Regions from separate parts of the Cobetia sp. 1AS1 genome, predicted to be linked through region 1. Evidence: predicted binding sites of a transcription regulator. Region 1 holds the regulator's gene; the other holds the start of a gene.
What was found. The regulator PhoB, encoded in region 1, activates phosphate uptake and scavenging genes when phosphate is short. The targets are predictions, from matches to a motif close to TGTCATANNNNTGTCANA.
Positions count from the first base shown of each region.

Region 1 (7,752 bases):
ACGGCCAGAGCCCGCGCGGCATGGTCGAGGTGCGTCACCTCAGCCAGCACGTGCGCAGCATGGTGCGTGACTCCCTGACGGCTTTCGCGCGCTTCGATACCGACCTTGCCCTCAAGGTGCTGCGTGAAGATGCCTCGGTGGATCTGGAATATCAGAGCGCGATGCGCTCGCTGATGACCTTCATGATGGAAGACGCGCGCCAGATTACGCCGGTGCTCAACGTGATGTGGATTCTGCGTGCGCTGGAGCGCATCGGTGACCACGCCGACAACCTGGCCGAGTACGTCATCTTCCTGGTCAAGGGCGTGGACGTGCGTCACACCGATACCCATGACCTGAAGCCGCAGGACCTGGACAAGAAGTGAGCTGACGCGCTTCCCTGCCCCTGTGTCGCCTCTTTCGCCCCGCACCTGCCCACCGGCAGGCCGCGGGGCGATTGCGTCGTGGGAGCGCGAGCGGTGTCAGGCGGCCGACAGCTGCGCCGCGCAGGCGGGAGTGCTAGGGTGTGGCTCCGGTCAGCCCGCTGGCTGGCCGGTTCTTTTGAGATGACGAGGACGTCGCATGATTGATGCCGTATCGGCGCTGGTCCGCGGGACCCGCATGGTCTATACCCCCGGGCTGCGCCGCTTCGTATTCGTACCGCTGGCGATCAACCTGGTGCTCTACAGCATCACGCTGTGGGTATTGTTCAACCAGTTCGGTGGCTGGATCGATTACTGGATGCTCAAGGTACCGGCGTGGCTGGACTGGCTCAGCTGGTTGATCTGGCCGGTGCTGGTGGTGAGTCTGTTGCTGGTGGTGTTCTTCACCTTCAGCCTGGTGACCAATCTGATCGCCGCGCCCTTCTACGGCATTCTGGCCGAGAAGGTCGAGCATCGTCTGGATGGCACCCTGATCGACGATGACCGTGGCCTGATGAAGATCGGCGTCGACTCGCTGGGGCGTGAAATGGCCAAGCTGGGCTACTTCATCCCGCGCATGATCGCGCTGTTCATCATCGGCTTCATCCCGGGCCTGAACCTGCTCTCGCCGCTGTTGTGGGGACTGTTCTCGGCCTGGAGCATGTCGATCCAGTATCTCGACTACCCGATGGACAACCATCAGGTCAGCTTCGGTGACATGAAGCAGCGCCTCAAGGCGCGCTGGTGGCCCTCACTGACCTTCGGCGCCGCGGTGTTCGTCATGACGCTGGTGCCGCTGGCCAATCTGCTGTTCATCCCGGGCGCCGTCGCCGGGGCGGTACTGATGTGGCAAAGCCACTACCGTCAGTTGCCGGCACCGCGTCGTTGAGACAGCCTGTCGCAGAGCTGGCTTGTCGCTGAGCTGGCTTGTCGCTGAGCTGGCTTGTCGCTGAGCTGGCTTGTCGCTGAGCTGGCTTGTCGCTGAGCTGACTCGTCGCTAGGTTGGCTTGTCGCTGAGCTGACTCGTCGCTAGGTTGGCACGTCGCTGAAATAGCCGCAGCGTCGTCTGATTGACCAAACGAAACGCCCCGCAGTCGCCTCCTGTCGAGGTGGCTGCGGGGCGTTCTGCGTTGGGCTGGCGTCCGGGTCAGATCATCACTGATTCAGCCCATCACTGGGCTAGCGCACTGCTGGCCTGGGGAGCGCTCGCCTGACAGGCGCGCTCGTCGGGGAAGTGACAGCGGAAGCGCGCACCCTCGCCGGGGTGGCTGTCGATCTCCAGATGGCCCTGATGGCGAATCAGCACATGCTTGACGATGGCAAGCCCGAGGCCGGTGCCTCCCGTGGCGGTGCTGCGGCCCTTGTCGATGCGGTAGAAGCGCTCGGTCAGGCGCGGCAGGTGCACCGGGTCGATGCCATCCCCATCATCTTCCACCTCGACCAGCAGGCCCTGGTCATCCGCCTTCCAGCGCAGGGTGATATGGCAGTCTTCGGGGGTGTAGCGCACCGCATTGAAGACCAGATTCGAGATCGCGCTGCGCAGTTCCTGCTCCTCACCGCGCAGTGACAGGCTGGCATCGGCCTCGATGGAGAAGGTGTGGCGCCCCTGGGACAGGCCTTCGGCGTCATCGCGGATATGGCCGAGCAGGGCACTCATGTCGATGCAGCGACCGTTGTCGGACAGTTCGTCGGTTTCCAGGCGTGACAGGGTCAGCAGGTCTTCGACCAGGTGCTGCATGCGGTCGGTCTGGCTCTGCATCTGGCCCAGTCCACGCTGCCAGCGCGGTGGCAGGTCATCGGCGTAATCGGAGTAGGTCTCGAGATAGCCGGCCAGTACCGTCAGCGGCGTGCGCAGCTCATGGGAGACATTGGCCACGAAGTCGCGGCGCATCTCTTCCAGGCGATAGAGGCGGGTGACGTCACGCAGCATGACCAGACGCTCGTTGTCACCGAACAGGGTGATGGAGATCTGCAGCGTCAGGTTGTCAGACAGCGGCGACTGGAGTGTCAGCGGCTCGCGGTAGGCCAGCCGATTGAAGTAGTCGATGAAGACGGGGTCACGCAGATAGTTGGTGATGTGCTGGCCGCGGTCGTGGCTGGCCTTGAGACCGACCAGCTGCTCGGCAGCGCTGTTCCACCATTCCATGTCACCGTGGTTGTCCAGCATCACCAGGCCGTCGCGCATGGCCTCGGAGGATTCCTGGATACGGTTGAGGATGCTGCGCAGTCGCTCCTGAGCCTGACGCTGGCCCTTCTGGTAGCGGTAGAGACGATCGAGCAGGTCTCCCCAGACGCCATCGCCGGGCGGCGGCTCTTCATGGGGATTGGTGATCAGCCAGGTGTAGAGGCTCTTCAAGTGCTTGAGATGGACGAACAGATACAGCGAAAGACCCAGCGCCAGGCCCCAGCCCAGATGGCCCAGCAGGCCACCGATCAGGCCGAAGCCACCGGCAAGGTAGCCGAGGCGCCATAGCTCGTTGGTCCAATAGCGCATGAATCCCTCAGGCCTGAGCGCTGAAGCGGTAACCGGTGCCGCGGACGGTCTGGATCAGATGCTGATGGCCTGTGCCCAGCGCCTTGCGCAGGCGACGGATGTGCACGTCCACGGTGCGCTCCTCGACATAGACGTTGCCGCCCCATACCTGGTCGAGCAGCTGGCTGCGCGTGTAGGCACGCTCCTGATGCGTCATGAAGAACTGCAGCAGGCGATATTCGGTCGGGCCGACATCCAGCGAGTTGCCGTGGGCGGTGACGCGGTGGCTGGCCGGGTCGAGCATCAGGCCTTCGACTTCCACCGCCTCCTCGACCCCCTTGGGAGTGGTGCGACGCAGCACGGCCTTGAGACGGGCGACCAGCTCGCGCGGCGAGAAGGGCTTGGTGATGTAGTCGTCGGCACCGGCTTCCAGGCCTTGAATCTTGTTGTCTTCCTCGCCCTTGGCGGTCAACAGGATGATCGGCAGCTCCGAGGTGGTCTCGTCACGCTTGAGACGCCGCGCGAGCTCCAGGCCACTGGTGCCCGGCATCATCCAGTCCAGCAACAGCAGATCGGGCTTTTCATCGACGACGATGGCGTGGGCGTCCTGGGCATTGTCTGCCTCCAGCACGCGGTAATCCGCCATTTCGAGGGCAACGGCGATCATCTCGCGAATCGAGGATTCATCGTCGACAATCAGTACGGTCTTGGAGCTCATCGCTAGATCCCATGCAGCAGTCGGCGCACGCGCCAGAATGACAAGTCGATGACGATTACAACCCGCTTATATGACAACGAGATGACAACTGCCAGCATGGCAGCTTGCACGCAAGCCTGCCAGCCGCCTTGGAGGCGCGGCAGGCAGGCATGAACCGTGGGCTGGGGAGCAATAGAGGGCAGGGGTTGCTTTAAATTAAATAATACTAATGTTTATGCAGGAGTCAGCTCATCGGCCAGGTCGCCAGGGCGATACCGGCGAAGATCAGCAGACCCGTCCAATGATTGTTGAGGAAGGCCTGGAAGCAGGGCGCACGCTCACGCTCCCGGATCAGACGTTGCTGCCAGACGAAGGTGACGGCGGCGGCAGCCAGCCCCAGCCAGTAGAAGATGCCCAGCGCCAGCTGCAGGCCGATGCCGATCAACACCGCCAGCATGCCCAGCTGCAACAGGCCGATCATCAGCTTGTCGGCACGCCCGAACAGCACGGCGGTGGACTTGATGCCCACCTTGAGGTCGTCGTTGCGATCGACCATCGCGTAGGCGGTGTCGTAGGCCACCGTCCACATCAGGTTGGCCGCGAACAGCCACCAGCCGTAGGTCGGTACCTCCTCCAGCGTCGCGGCGAAGGCCATTGGAATCGCCCAGCCGAAGGCGGCGCCCAGCACTACCTGAGGCAGATGATGGAAGCGCTTCATGAACGGATAGCTGGCCGCCAGCAGCACGGCGACGATCGACAGCAGCACCGTGGTCAGGTTGGTGAAGCACACCAGCACGAAGGCGGCCGCGACCAGCCCCCCGAACAGCGTCAGCGCCTCGCGTTCCGAAATGCGACCCGAGGTCAGCGGCCGATCACGCGTGCGCTCGACATGCTTGTCCCAATGGCGGTCGGCGTAGTCGTTGATGACGCAGCCGGCGGCGCGCATAAGATAGACCCCGGCGATGAAGATCAGCAGGGTCGTGCGCTCGGGAATGCCATCTGCCGCCAGCCACAGTGCCCATAGGGTCGGCCACATCAGCAGCCAGGTGCCGATGGGGCGGTCCAGCCGTGTCAGGGCGAGGTAGTCGGCCAGTCTGGAAGGACGCGAAGCGGCGGAAGTGGATGACGCGGTCATCATGGCTCCTGGGCGGGTGGTAGTGGGCAAGGGAAGAGAGAAACGAGGCCAGTCGGCCAGCAAGGCTCAGGCCAGCTGCAGCGCGTGCTGGAAGGCCGGTGTGAAGCCCTCCTGCACCAGCACCTTGAAGCGGCCATGCGAGAACATCGAGCGGCGCATCCACAGGCTGGTGGTGCGGGCCAGCGGCCTGGGGCTCGAAAGCACCAGCGGGGCGCGGCTGACATCGATGGCGCTGCGGGTCAGGTCGGGCTGGCGAAACAGCCAATGGCCCAGCGAGCGCTCGCCCAGCGTCGAGAGGCGATGGCCGTGGGCCAGGTCCAGCGCCGCCAGCGAGCGTGCGATCACCCATGGCGTATCGCCATGACAGAGTGCCACTTCGCGTCGCCAGACATGCCGGCGTGGGCCGATGCCCAGCAGGCGTGCCTCGTCCAGCCGCGCGGGGCCGGTGTCCTGCAGCAGCAGGCGCACGCGCAGGCCCTGGATGGGCTGGCCATCGCGTTCATCCTGCTGCTGCATGGCGCTGGCAAGACGCTGGGTCAGCGAGTCCGTCGAGGAGAGCCACGCCCACCAGCCGGCCGGCATGACACCTTGCAGCGCGGCAGCCGGCTGCCAATGACGGCGCACCGTCGCCGAAGCAGCGGGCATGACGCGCGTGGGTGAAGGCCAGCGAGGCGCAGGCTGGCACAGGGGTTCGGCTGACGAATGAGGCGCCTCACAGGTGGAGGTCTGTGGCGTGAGCGCTGCGCGATGAGGCTCGCCTGCTGGGCATCGGACCACGGTGAATTCCCTGTCAGGATGACGAAATGGCGAGTCTAGCATGGCCGGGCGGCAAGGCCTCCCGCTCAGGCATGCCTGCACTGCTGGCGGGCTGGTATGCTGGGCGCATTCATCGGCGTTCATGACGGACGCTGCTGGCGCTCTTTCATCAGCGCTTCCCTCGGATCGATCTCAGGAGATGGTGCCATGCGCGACCCTCGCACCCTTGTCATCATTGGTACCGGCATGGCGGGCATTGGTCTGGCGCGCGCGCTGCGTGCGCGTGACAAGGACAGCCGGCTGATCCTCATCAGCCAGGATAGCGGCCACGATTACGCCAAGCCCATGCTGTCCACCGCCTTCGCCAAGAAGATGTCGGCCACCGACCTGTCGCGTCAGGCGCCGGTGGCGCTGGTGGACGAGCTGAATGCCGAGCTGCGTACCCATCAACGCGTCACCGCCATCGACGGTGATGCCCGCCAGCTATGGCTGGGCGAGGAGTGTCTGGCCTATGACGAGCTGGTGCTGGCACTCGGCGCCGCGCCGCGTCGTCCCTTCCCCGTCGCCGCGGAAGTGGCCTCACGCGTGCAGAGCATCAATGACCTCGACGACTATGCGGCCTTCTGCGCGACGCTGGCGAAGGCCCGCGAGCGCGGGGAAGACGGGCACGTGGTGATTGTCGGTGCCGGACTGGTCGGCTGTGAATACGCCAATGATCTGACGGCGGCCGGCCACCCCGTCACGCTGGTCGCGCCGGAGGAAACTCCGCTGGATGGGCTGCTGCCGCAAGCGCTGGGGCAGCGTCTGGGCGCGGCGCTGGATGGGCTCGGTGTGACGCGTCGCCAGGGCGAGATGGTCGAGACCATCGCCGCAAGCTCGGGCGAGGAGGCCGAGCGTCAGGCCGCGCCGGTCGAGGTGCGACTGCAGAGCGGTCGTCGCCTGACGGGCTCCGTGGTTCTGCTGGCCACCGGGCTGGCGCCGCGTATTCGTCTGGCGCAGGCCGCGGGCCTAAGCGCCGGTGGTGACGGCATCCGTGTCGACCGCCACCTGGCCACCTCCCAGCCGCATATCTGGGCGCTGGGCGATTGCGCCAGTGTCGAGGGCGTCAATGCCATGTATGTCCAGCCGCTGCAGATGGCTGCGCGCACCCTGGCGGCCAACCTGTGTGGCGAGCCGAGCGTGCTCGACTGGAAGGCGTGGCCGGTGCTGGTCAAGACACCGGCCTTGCCGGTGGTGGCCTATCCGCCGCGTTCGGCCGTGGCGCGCTGGGAAATCAACGGTGAAGGCGATGACCTCGAAGCGCGTGCACTGGATATGAACGAACGCTTGATTGGATATGCGTTGACAGGCGCCGCCGTTCGCAGGAAAGTCGAGCTAGCGCGGCAGGCGCCGCCGTTGCTAGGCTAGGCGATGCCATGATCGATGGTCGTAAATCCCTTGCTGCCAGCGCGGTCAGGCACGATAGTGAATGCTCCGTCAGACATGATGCTCAGCGGGCGTCGTCTGACAGATTGCTGCCATCGACAGGTTTGATACGGCAAAGCTTGCCGGGAGCGGATTGCGTCGCCGCCATACGCCACCGCTAGCAAGTGCAAGAACAACAATGGAAACGGCGGCTTGGCCGCCCGTGCAGAATGCCAAACCAGGAGGGCTTTTCATGCGCAAGCCAGAACTCGCTGCGGCCATCGCCGAGCGTGCGGATCTATCCAAGGACAAGGCCAGTCAGGTACTGAACGTGATTCTCGACGAGATCACTCATACCGTGGCCAAAGGCAATGACGTCTCACTGATCGGTTTCGGGTCATTCACCGTGCGCCAGCGTGCGGCGCGTACCGGCAAGAACCCTCAGACAGGCAAGCCGCTGACCATCCCGGCCAGCAAGACCGTTGCCTTCAAACCCGGCAAGTCGTTGAAGGATGCAGTGACCAAGTAACCTCGGCTCGTGCTTCAGCGCAGACCCGGGGTGGCTGTCGTCATGGCTTTCAATCGTCGTCATCAAAAGCCCTGTCGGCTGTCATGCTGATGCCACCGGTTCCGCCCTGCGGGGCCGGTGGCATTTTCATATGGCCTGCGTGACCGACGCTTCGCGATTCAAGGAATGACACCATGAAGCTCAAGATATTGCTGTGGGTGCTGGGTCTGCTGCTCAAGCGGGCCTTCAAGCGTGACCCCGAATTTCGTGCCGAGCTGGAAAAGCGTCCGCTGGACTGGGGCGTCGCGACCGAAGACATGAGCATCGCGCGTCACTACCGCATGTCCCACGCGGGCGTCACCACCGGCAGTGGCCTGC
Region 1 covers NZ_JARWKU010000003.1:249,338-257,089, forward strand. The annotation lists gene phoU (phosphate signaling complex protein PhoU) at 1-365, shown strand, start outside; gene cysZ (sulfate transporter CysZ) at 562-1,290, shown strand; gene phoR (phosphate regulon sensor histidine kinase PhoR) at 1,573-2,895, opposite strand; gene phoB (phosphate regulon transcriptional regulator PhoB) at 2,903-3,592, opposite strand; gene ubiA (4-hydroxybenzoate octaprenyltransferase) at 3,816-4,706, opposite strand; gene QD280_RS08310 (chorismate lyase) at 4,773-5,351, opposite strand; gene QD280_RS08315 (FAD-dependent oxidoreductase) at 5,670-6,869, shown strand; gene QD280_RS08320 (HU family DNA-binding protein) at 7,120-7,395, shown strand; gene QD280_RS08325 (hypothetical protein) at 7,569-7,752, shown strand, end outside.

Region 2 (7,752 bases), on a different contig from region 1:
TTTACCCATTTCCTTGTAGGCAATGCGGTGACCTTCGATCAGCGCATAACGGGTTTCCAGGGCTTCCATTGTCACGTTGTCGTGGCTCATTGCTGACCTCTTCGCTTGATGAATACTCAATCACGGCCTGGCGAAACAGTGCTATATCGCGGTGTTGCCGTGAACGTGGGACCACCTTACGGATTCCTGAGCGATCACTCAAGCACGATTTTGATTGATTGCTCAAAATACGCTTTAATGGCCCCATCAAATTCAAGGGAAACGCCCATGGCCCGTGTCATCAACCGCAGTCTGCTCGATCTTCGCCGCCTGACCATCAATCTGGTGACCTACCCCGAAGGCCACAGCGTAATGCGCCACAACGACCCGATGGGCAGCGGCAGCTACTACAAGCTCAATATCGTGCTCAAGAAGCCCCGCCAGGGCGGTGTCTTCGAGACCGATGGCAGCCTCTTTCGCCTTGCGGACCGCGTGGTGCTGTTTCGCCCCGACCTTCATGAACACAGCGTCAGCCGCATCGAGCGCGGCAAACGCGTACTGCTGAGCATCGCCTTGCACGCGCCCTGGCGCTGACCCGCAATGAGGCTGCGCAAAAGAACCTGATGCAAAAGCGAATAATGAGACAGATAACGGGTAGCGCCTGGTGACAAAAAAACGCCAGTCAGCAATTGCTGACTGGCGTTTTTTCCTACCTGAATCCAGGCCAGGAACGACGTGCTCGACAATGCGCTGCCTTGGCTATTTCATCCGGTCCAGCCCGACGCGATACCGGGCAAAGCCCATCTCGTCCTGGTCCACCAACGTCATCGGGTAGACCGCCTGGGCATCAATGAATTGCTGCGCATCCGCGCCGGGGGCGGTGGTGAAGCGAATGTCCAGCGGGGTATCGGTGTCGATCGCGGCCAGCCGCCAGTTGTGATCCGCCGCGGGGTCCACCGCGCCCTGCTGCTGCGTCTGTCGCGAGATATACTGGGCCAGAATGCTGCGATTTTCATCCGGTGACGCGAAGGCGACATGCGACTCTCCGGTGCCGGGGAAGTCCTCGCCGTAGGCGCGATAGTTGTTGGTCGCGAGCAGGAAGACATCGTCGTCCTTGACCGGCTCGCCCTGGTAGGTGAGGCCCTGGATACGGTGGGCATCGGCCTCGATCAGCGTGCAATTGCCGTCGTAACGCGCCGGCTGCGTGACATCCACCCGATAGTCGACGCCGTCGATCACGTCGAAGTTGTAGCTGCGGAAACCTTCCCAGTTGATCAAGGCCTGGGGCGTGGCGAGATCCGGATCAATGCGATGGAACTGGCCGGCGCTGCACTCGAGCCATTCCCGCACTTCCCTGCCGGTGACCTTGAGCGCCACCAGCGTATTCGGATAGAGATAGAGATCGGCGGCATTGCGGAAGCTCAGCTCGCCCGCCTCCATCTCGGTGAACTGGGTCGGGTCATTGTGACGGCCGCCGACCTTGAACGGCGCAGCCGCCGAGAGAATCGGCAAGCCTTCCAGGTCCGGGTCGCCTTCGACGAAGCGTTTGACGTAATCGGCCTGGGCGCGATTGACGATCTGGATCGTCGGGTCGTCCTGCACCAGCGCCAGATAGCTCTTCATCGCCGCACTGGCGCGGCCGATGCTGCGATTGACGTACTCGCGCGTGGCGTCGTGCTCATGATCGACCAGCGCCGCCAGTTCGGCATCTTCCGCCACCTGTGCCTCGCCACCCACCTGAATCGGTCGGGCTTCTGTCTGACCGCTCACTACCCGCCACTGGCCCGAGGCATTGCTCAGTTCGAGATCCATCACGCCTACATGGCTGCCCCAGTGCCCCGGCATCATCGCCGGCACGCCATTCAGGGTGCCCCCGGCGATATCGGCCCCCGGTACCTCGGCGAATTCCTCGCTGGGGAAGACGGCATGGGCATGCCCGAAGGCGATGCCATCGATGCCCTCGACCTGCGAGAGGTAATACACCGAATTCTCGGCCATCACCCGGTAGGGGTCGGTCGAGATGCCGGAGTGCGGGATGGCGATCACCACATCCGCGCCCGCCCGGCGCATCTCGGGCACCCAGCGCCTGGCGCTCTCGGTGATGTCCTCGGCCGTCAGGCGGCCCTGGAGGTGCTTGCGGTCCCAGGTCATCACCTGCGGCGGTGCGAAGCCGATATAGCCGATCTTCAATGTCTGAGCGTTGCCCTCACTGTCGGTGAAGGCATGGGCGGTGATCTGGTAGGGCGTGAAGTACGGCTCGCCTGTCGTGGCGTCCAGCAGGTTGGCGTTCACATAGGGGAACTGCGCGCCGGACAGCGTCCGTTCGAGATACTCGAGCCCGTAATTGAATTCATGATTGCCGATATTGCCGACATCGTAATCCAGCTGATTCATGACCTTGTAGGCCGGGAAGACATCACCCTCCTCGAGACCTTCTGCCGCCATGTAATCGCCCATCGGACTGCCCTGGATGAGGTCGCCATTGTCCAGCAGCACGCTGTTGGCTACCTCGGCACGCGCCTGCTTGATCAGACTTGCCGCGCGTACCAGGCCGATGCGCACGCTGGGCCGGTCCTTGTAATAGTCGTAATCCATCACGTTGGCGTGGATGTCGGTGGTCTCGATCACGCGCAGTGACAGCGTCGCGGCATTGGCTGGCTGAGCGATCATGAAGATACCTCCGAGACTGGCCAGGCCAAGGATGGCTGCCCGCAGACGCTGCTTGCGTTGACGCCCGGGGTGCTGCGCAACACCTGGCGAGTCAGACGCCCGTTGATCTTCGCTAGCCGATGAAGCATTCGCCATCTCTCACTTCCTTGTCATGGGGGGATGTGCCAGTGCCCCTTGGGGGCAGCGCTCCATTATTCAGATGCCGACGCCTCAGGCAACTGGCGGTCCCTGCCCGCCAGCCAGCCGACACCTGCCATCAGCACACTGAGGACGGCGCAGACCATCAGTGCCAGCTGCCAATTGCCCTGCATGTCGTAGAGCGCGCCGATCAGCGGCGGTCCCATGGCCGCGAGCAGATAGCCCAGCGTCTGCGCCATGCTCGACAGCGACGCCGACTGCATGGCATCGCGCGCCCGCAGCCCCATGAATGACAAGGCGAGAATGAAGCTGGCCCCGGAGCCCGCGCCCAGCAACAGCACCCACACCAGTGCCCACTCCGGCATCAGCCATAGCCCGATGAACCCCACCAGCGACATGCAGGGCGTCGCGAAGGCGATCAGGCGTTGATCCTTCAGGCGCGGCATCAGGGGCACCAGAATCAATCCCGGAAAGGCCGAAGCCAGCTGGAGTAGACCATGCAGCGAGCCCGCCTTCTCGGCCGAGAAGCCATTGTCCGCCAGCATGCTCGGCAGCCAGCTGTTGACGGTATAGAACAGCAGCGAATTGATGCCCATGAAGAGCGTCACCTGCCAGGCCAGTGGCGAGTGCCACACCGCTGCCTGACGCACCGGACGCGCTGCACCCTTCTCGGCTACCTTCGCCGCCGCCGGCAGGGAGCGACGTGACAACTGCGGCCACCACACCCCCATCGTCACCAATGGCAAAACGACCACTATGAGCATCGCGTACTGCCAGCCAGCGCTGCTGCCCTGGGCCAACGGCACCATCAGCGCCGAGGCGATGGCGGCCATGATGCCCATGGTCAGCACATAGCAGGAGGTGAGCAGCGCGACATGCTGCGCAAAGCTGCGTTTGACCAGGCTGGGCAGCAGCACATTGCCCACGGCGATACCCGCCCCGATCAGGCCGATACCCAGGTAGAGGGCCAGCATGCTGCCCTGCACCCGCAGCGCGATGCCTGCGGCAATCACCACCAAGGCGAGGAAGAGACTGCGTTCAAGCCCGAGACCTCTGGCGAGGCGCGGCACCCAGGGTGAGACGACGACGAAGGCCAGCAGCGGCAGGATCATCAACAGGCCAGCCGCCGTGGCATTGAAGCCCAGCGCTGCCTGCAGGCGCTCCAGCAGTGGCGCGATACTGGTGAAGGGCGCGCGCAGGTTCATGGCGATCAACAGGATACCGGCGATCAATACGGCCGGATGGCTCAGTCGCCGGACAGGAGACGAGTGGCAGAGTTCAGTCATGAGGCGCTCGCAGCGATCGTGAAACGGGGTAATGGCGGGACGACACCCAAGAGATGAGTCCGCGCACAGAGTGAGGCTAGCTTAATCCCCTCGCCCACTGCAGAATTGAGCCATCATGACATCAGATCACTGAAATCAGACAATCTGCGAGCCGCCATGTCAGTGACCATACCCGTCCTACCGTCATCGCCCGGGGTCAGCACCTGTGGCCCCGATCAGGTGCCCTTCTCCAGCAGCGTCTGCGAGCATGACCCGGATGTCTACGAGATCCCGGCCAGCGCCCTGCATGTCGAGACCGGCCAGCAGGTGATGGAGGTGCCGATCCACCAGCATCGCAAGGGACAGCTGGTCATCGCCCTGCATGGCGTGGTGACCAGTCGCGTGCCGGAAGGTCTGTGGATGGTGCCCCCGCACAGCGGGGTCTGGATTCCCGGCAATCTGCCCCACAGCAATCATCTGACCCGTGGCGGCCGCGTCTGCCACCTGTTCATCGAGCCCGGTGCGCTCGAGATGCCAAGCCACAGCTGCACGCTGTCGATCTCGCCCCTGCTGCGTGAGCTGGTGCTGCGCCTGGCGGAGCTACCCCAGCCGTATCCTGAACAGGGGCCGACCGCGCGGCTGGTCGGTGTGCTGCTGGAAGAGCTGGCCTGCATGCCAAGCGAACGTCTGCACCTGCCCTTGCCAGAAGACCCGCGGCTGACCCGCATCAGCGATGCCCTGATCAAGACCCCGGACGACCGACGCACCCTGGCCGAGTGGGCGAGCGAACTGGCGATGAGCGAACGCACCCTCGCCCGGCTTGTCCAGCGTGACACCGGCCTGAGCTTCAGCCGCTGGCGTCAGCAACTGCACCTGGTGGTGGCGATTCGCCTGCTGGCCGAAGGCATGAGCGTGCAGCGCGTCTCGGAAGACGTCGGCTATCAGTCCGTCAACGCCTTTATCAGCATGTTCAAGAAGCTGCTCGGTACCACGCCCGCCCGCTACCTGCAGGAACGCGAGCAACGCCGCTCGGGCAGTGGCATGGGCGGCGCGTGACGGCGACGCTTACTGAGTGGCCGCCTGCGCCACGCTGACGGCCAACGCTTCGACGGAATCCACGATCGGCAGCCGGTCATCGAGCAGATGGCTGATAATGGAGAGCTCCGTGCAGGCCAGTACCAGCACATCGGCTTCCTGCGCCACCAGGTCAGCAGCTGCCTGACGGAAGGCTCCCCCGACGACGGCGTCACTCACCTGGCCTTTCTTGACGCTGCGGATCACCTCCAGCATCGCGTCCTCATCCCGGGGATAGGCCAGCGACAGACCACGCGACTCGATGAAGCCTTCGTAAAGGCCAATCTTGCGCAGCGCCGGGGAACACAGCATGCCGACACGTGCGCCCGGCCACTGCGCCGCCACCCGGTCCAGGGTGCGCTCGACGATATGCCACACCGGAATCGAGACGGCGTCCTGCGCATCCTGCCAGTAGTAGTGGGCGGTGTTGCAGGGCATGACCAGAAAATCACACCCGGACTGCTCCAGTCGCTGGGCCATTTCCGCGATGGCAGGCCCCGGAGAGACATCGCCCCCTTCCAGCAGCGCCTTGATGCGCGACGGCACCTTGGGATTGTTGTCGACCACCATATGTACATGGTCGATGTCGTCCTCGGCCGGCGTGGCCTGGATCACCTGCTGCATGAAGGCCACCGTGGCATCCGGCCCCATGCCGCCCAACACGCCCACGACGATATGTTCTGCGCCCGAGGCGTCATGCGAGCTTCTCATTGGTCGTTCTCCGACAACACTCTCACTGAAGATCAAGGCTCGAGAGGATGGCGACGTGGCCGGCACCCTCTCGAGAAACTGTTTCATGAGGCACTGTTCACGAAGGGCTGTGTTCACCCTCCGCTGCGCCGCTAGAAGCCCATCATGTCCGGCAGCCACATCGTCAGCTGCGGCACGAAGGCCAGCAGCAAGGCGATCAGCACCATGGTGCCGACCAGCGGCAGTGCACGCACCGAGATCTTCTCGATGGACACGTTGGCGATGCTGGAGCTGATGAACATGTTCTCGCCCAGCGGCGGGGTCGAGAAGCCGATCCCGAGACTCACCACCAGCACGATCCCGAAGTGCACCGGGTCGACGCCCAGCTCCACCATCACCGGCAGCAACACCGGCGTGACGATCATGATGGTGGCCAGAATCTCGATGAACATGCCGACGATCAGCAGGAAAGCGATCACCAGCACCCACACCAGCCACAGGCTGTCGGTGATGTTGAGGATGCCCTGGGCGATCATGGCCGGAATGTGATGCTCCACCAGGATGCGACCGAAGGCGGTGGCGGTGAACATGATGATCAGCACGCGACCGGTCAGCCAGGTCGTGTTCTGGAAGGCTTCATTCAAGCCCAGCAGCGAGGACTCCTTGTGAATGAAGACACCGACGAACAGCGCATAGAAGATCGAGACGACGGCGGCTTCGGTCGGCGTGAAGAGACCGCTGTAGATGCCGCCGAGGATGACCACCGGTGCCATCAATGACCAGAAGCCTTCCTTGAGCACCTTGAAGACACGCGCCTTGTCGTACGGCTCGCCCTGGGCCTGATAGCCGTTGCGCTTGGCGGTGATGTAGTTGGCGATCATCAGGGCCGCCCCCAGCATGATGCCCGGGATGACACCCGCCATGAACAACGCCGAGATCGATTCGTTGGCGGTCACCCCGTAGATGACCAACGGCATGCTGGGCGGAATTACGACGCCCAGTCCGCCAGCAGTGGCGGTGATCGCCGCCGGATAGCTGCGGCCGTAGCCACGTTCGATCATCGCCGGAATCACCAGCATGCCCACGGCCGCCGTGGTCGCCGGACCCGAGCCGGAGATGGCGCCGAAGAACATGCAGGCCATCACCGCTGCCGCCCCCAGGCCACCTGCGGCCGGCCCCGCCAGCTCTTCGGCGATACGAATCAGACGCCGCGCGATGCCGGCGTCGCCCATCAGGGCGCCCGCCAGAATGAAGGACGGCAGTGCCATCAGCGGGAAGGAGTTGATCGCCGAGAACGCCAGCTCGACCAGCGAGGTGATGTCATCACCACTGACGACATAGACCGCCATGGACGCCACCCCAAGGGCAACGACGATGGGTGAGCCCAGAAACAGCAGTGCACCGAACAGAGAGAACAGAATAGTCGCGGCCATGGCATCAGCCTCCCATCTTGGCGGTGCGGGTGTCATCGGCGGCATCCGGGGCCGCTTCCGTGATGCGCTTCACTTCCTCGTCGTCCACGTTGCCAGGCTCGATGCCTCTGACCAGCTTGAGGAACTGCACCTGCAATACGCGAAAGGCCATCAAGGTGAAGGCCACGGGGAAGATGTAATAGACGTAGGCGAGCGACCAGCCGAGCGCCGGTGACTCATAGGGAAACTCGGTGAGAAGCCCGATCAGATCCAGGCTCTTGTAGGCGATGATCAGGCTGAAGAGCGCCCAGATGAGGTCGACGAATAGCAGGATGGCGTTGGCCACCTTGCGCGGCAGCAGATTGATATGGGTCTGCAGCCGATTGTGGGCACTCAAGTGAGCCGCGTGCGCAGCCCCCAGGAAGACGAACCAGACGAAGGCGTAGCGTGCCAGCTCTTCCATCCATGCCATGCCGATACCGAACACGACACGCAATACCACTTGGGAAAACAGCAGGAGTACG
Region 2 covers NZ_JARWKU010000001.1:810,019-817,770, reverse strand. The annotation lists gene QD280_RS03490 (alpha/beta hydrolase) at 1-90, opposite strand, end outside; gene QD280_RS03485 (hypothetical protein) at 268-573, shown strand; gene QD280_RS03480 (bifunctional 2',3'-cyclic-nucleotide 2'-phosphodiesterase/3'-nucleotidase) at 739-2,649, opposite strand; gene QD280_RS03475 (MFS transporter) at 2,841-4,073, opposite strand; gene QD280_RS03470 (helix-turn-helix transcriptional regulator) at 4,230-5,108, shown strand; gene QD280_RS03465 (amino acid racemase) at 5,118-5,837, opposite strand; gene QD280_RS03460 (TRAP transporter large permease) at 5,969-7,249, opposite strand; gene QD280_RS03455 (TRAP transporter small permease) at 7,254-7,752, opposite strand, start outside.
Region 2: the regulator PhoB is predicted to act here: its motif matches at 2,786-2,803, upstream of QD280_RS03480 (bifunctional 2',3'-cyclic-nucleotide 2'-phosphodiesterase/3'-nucleotidase).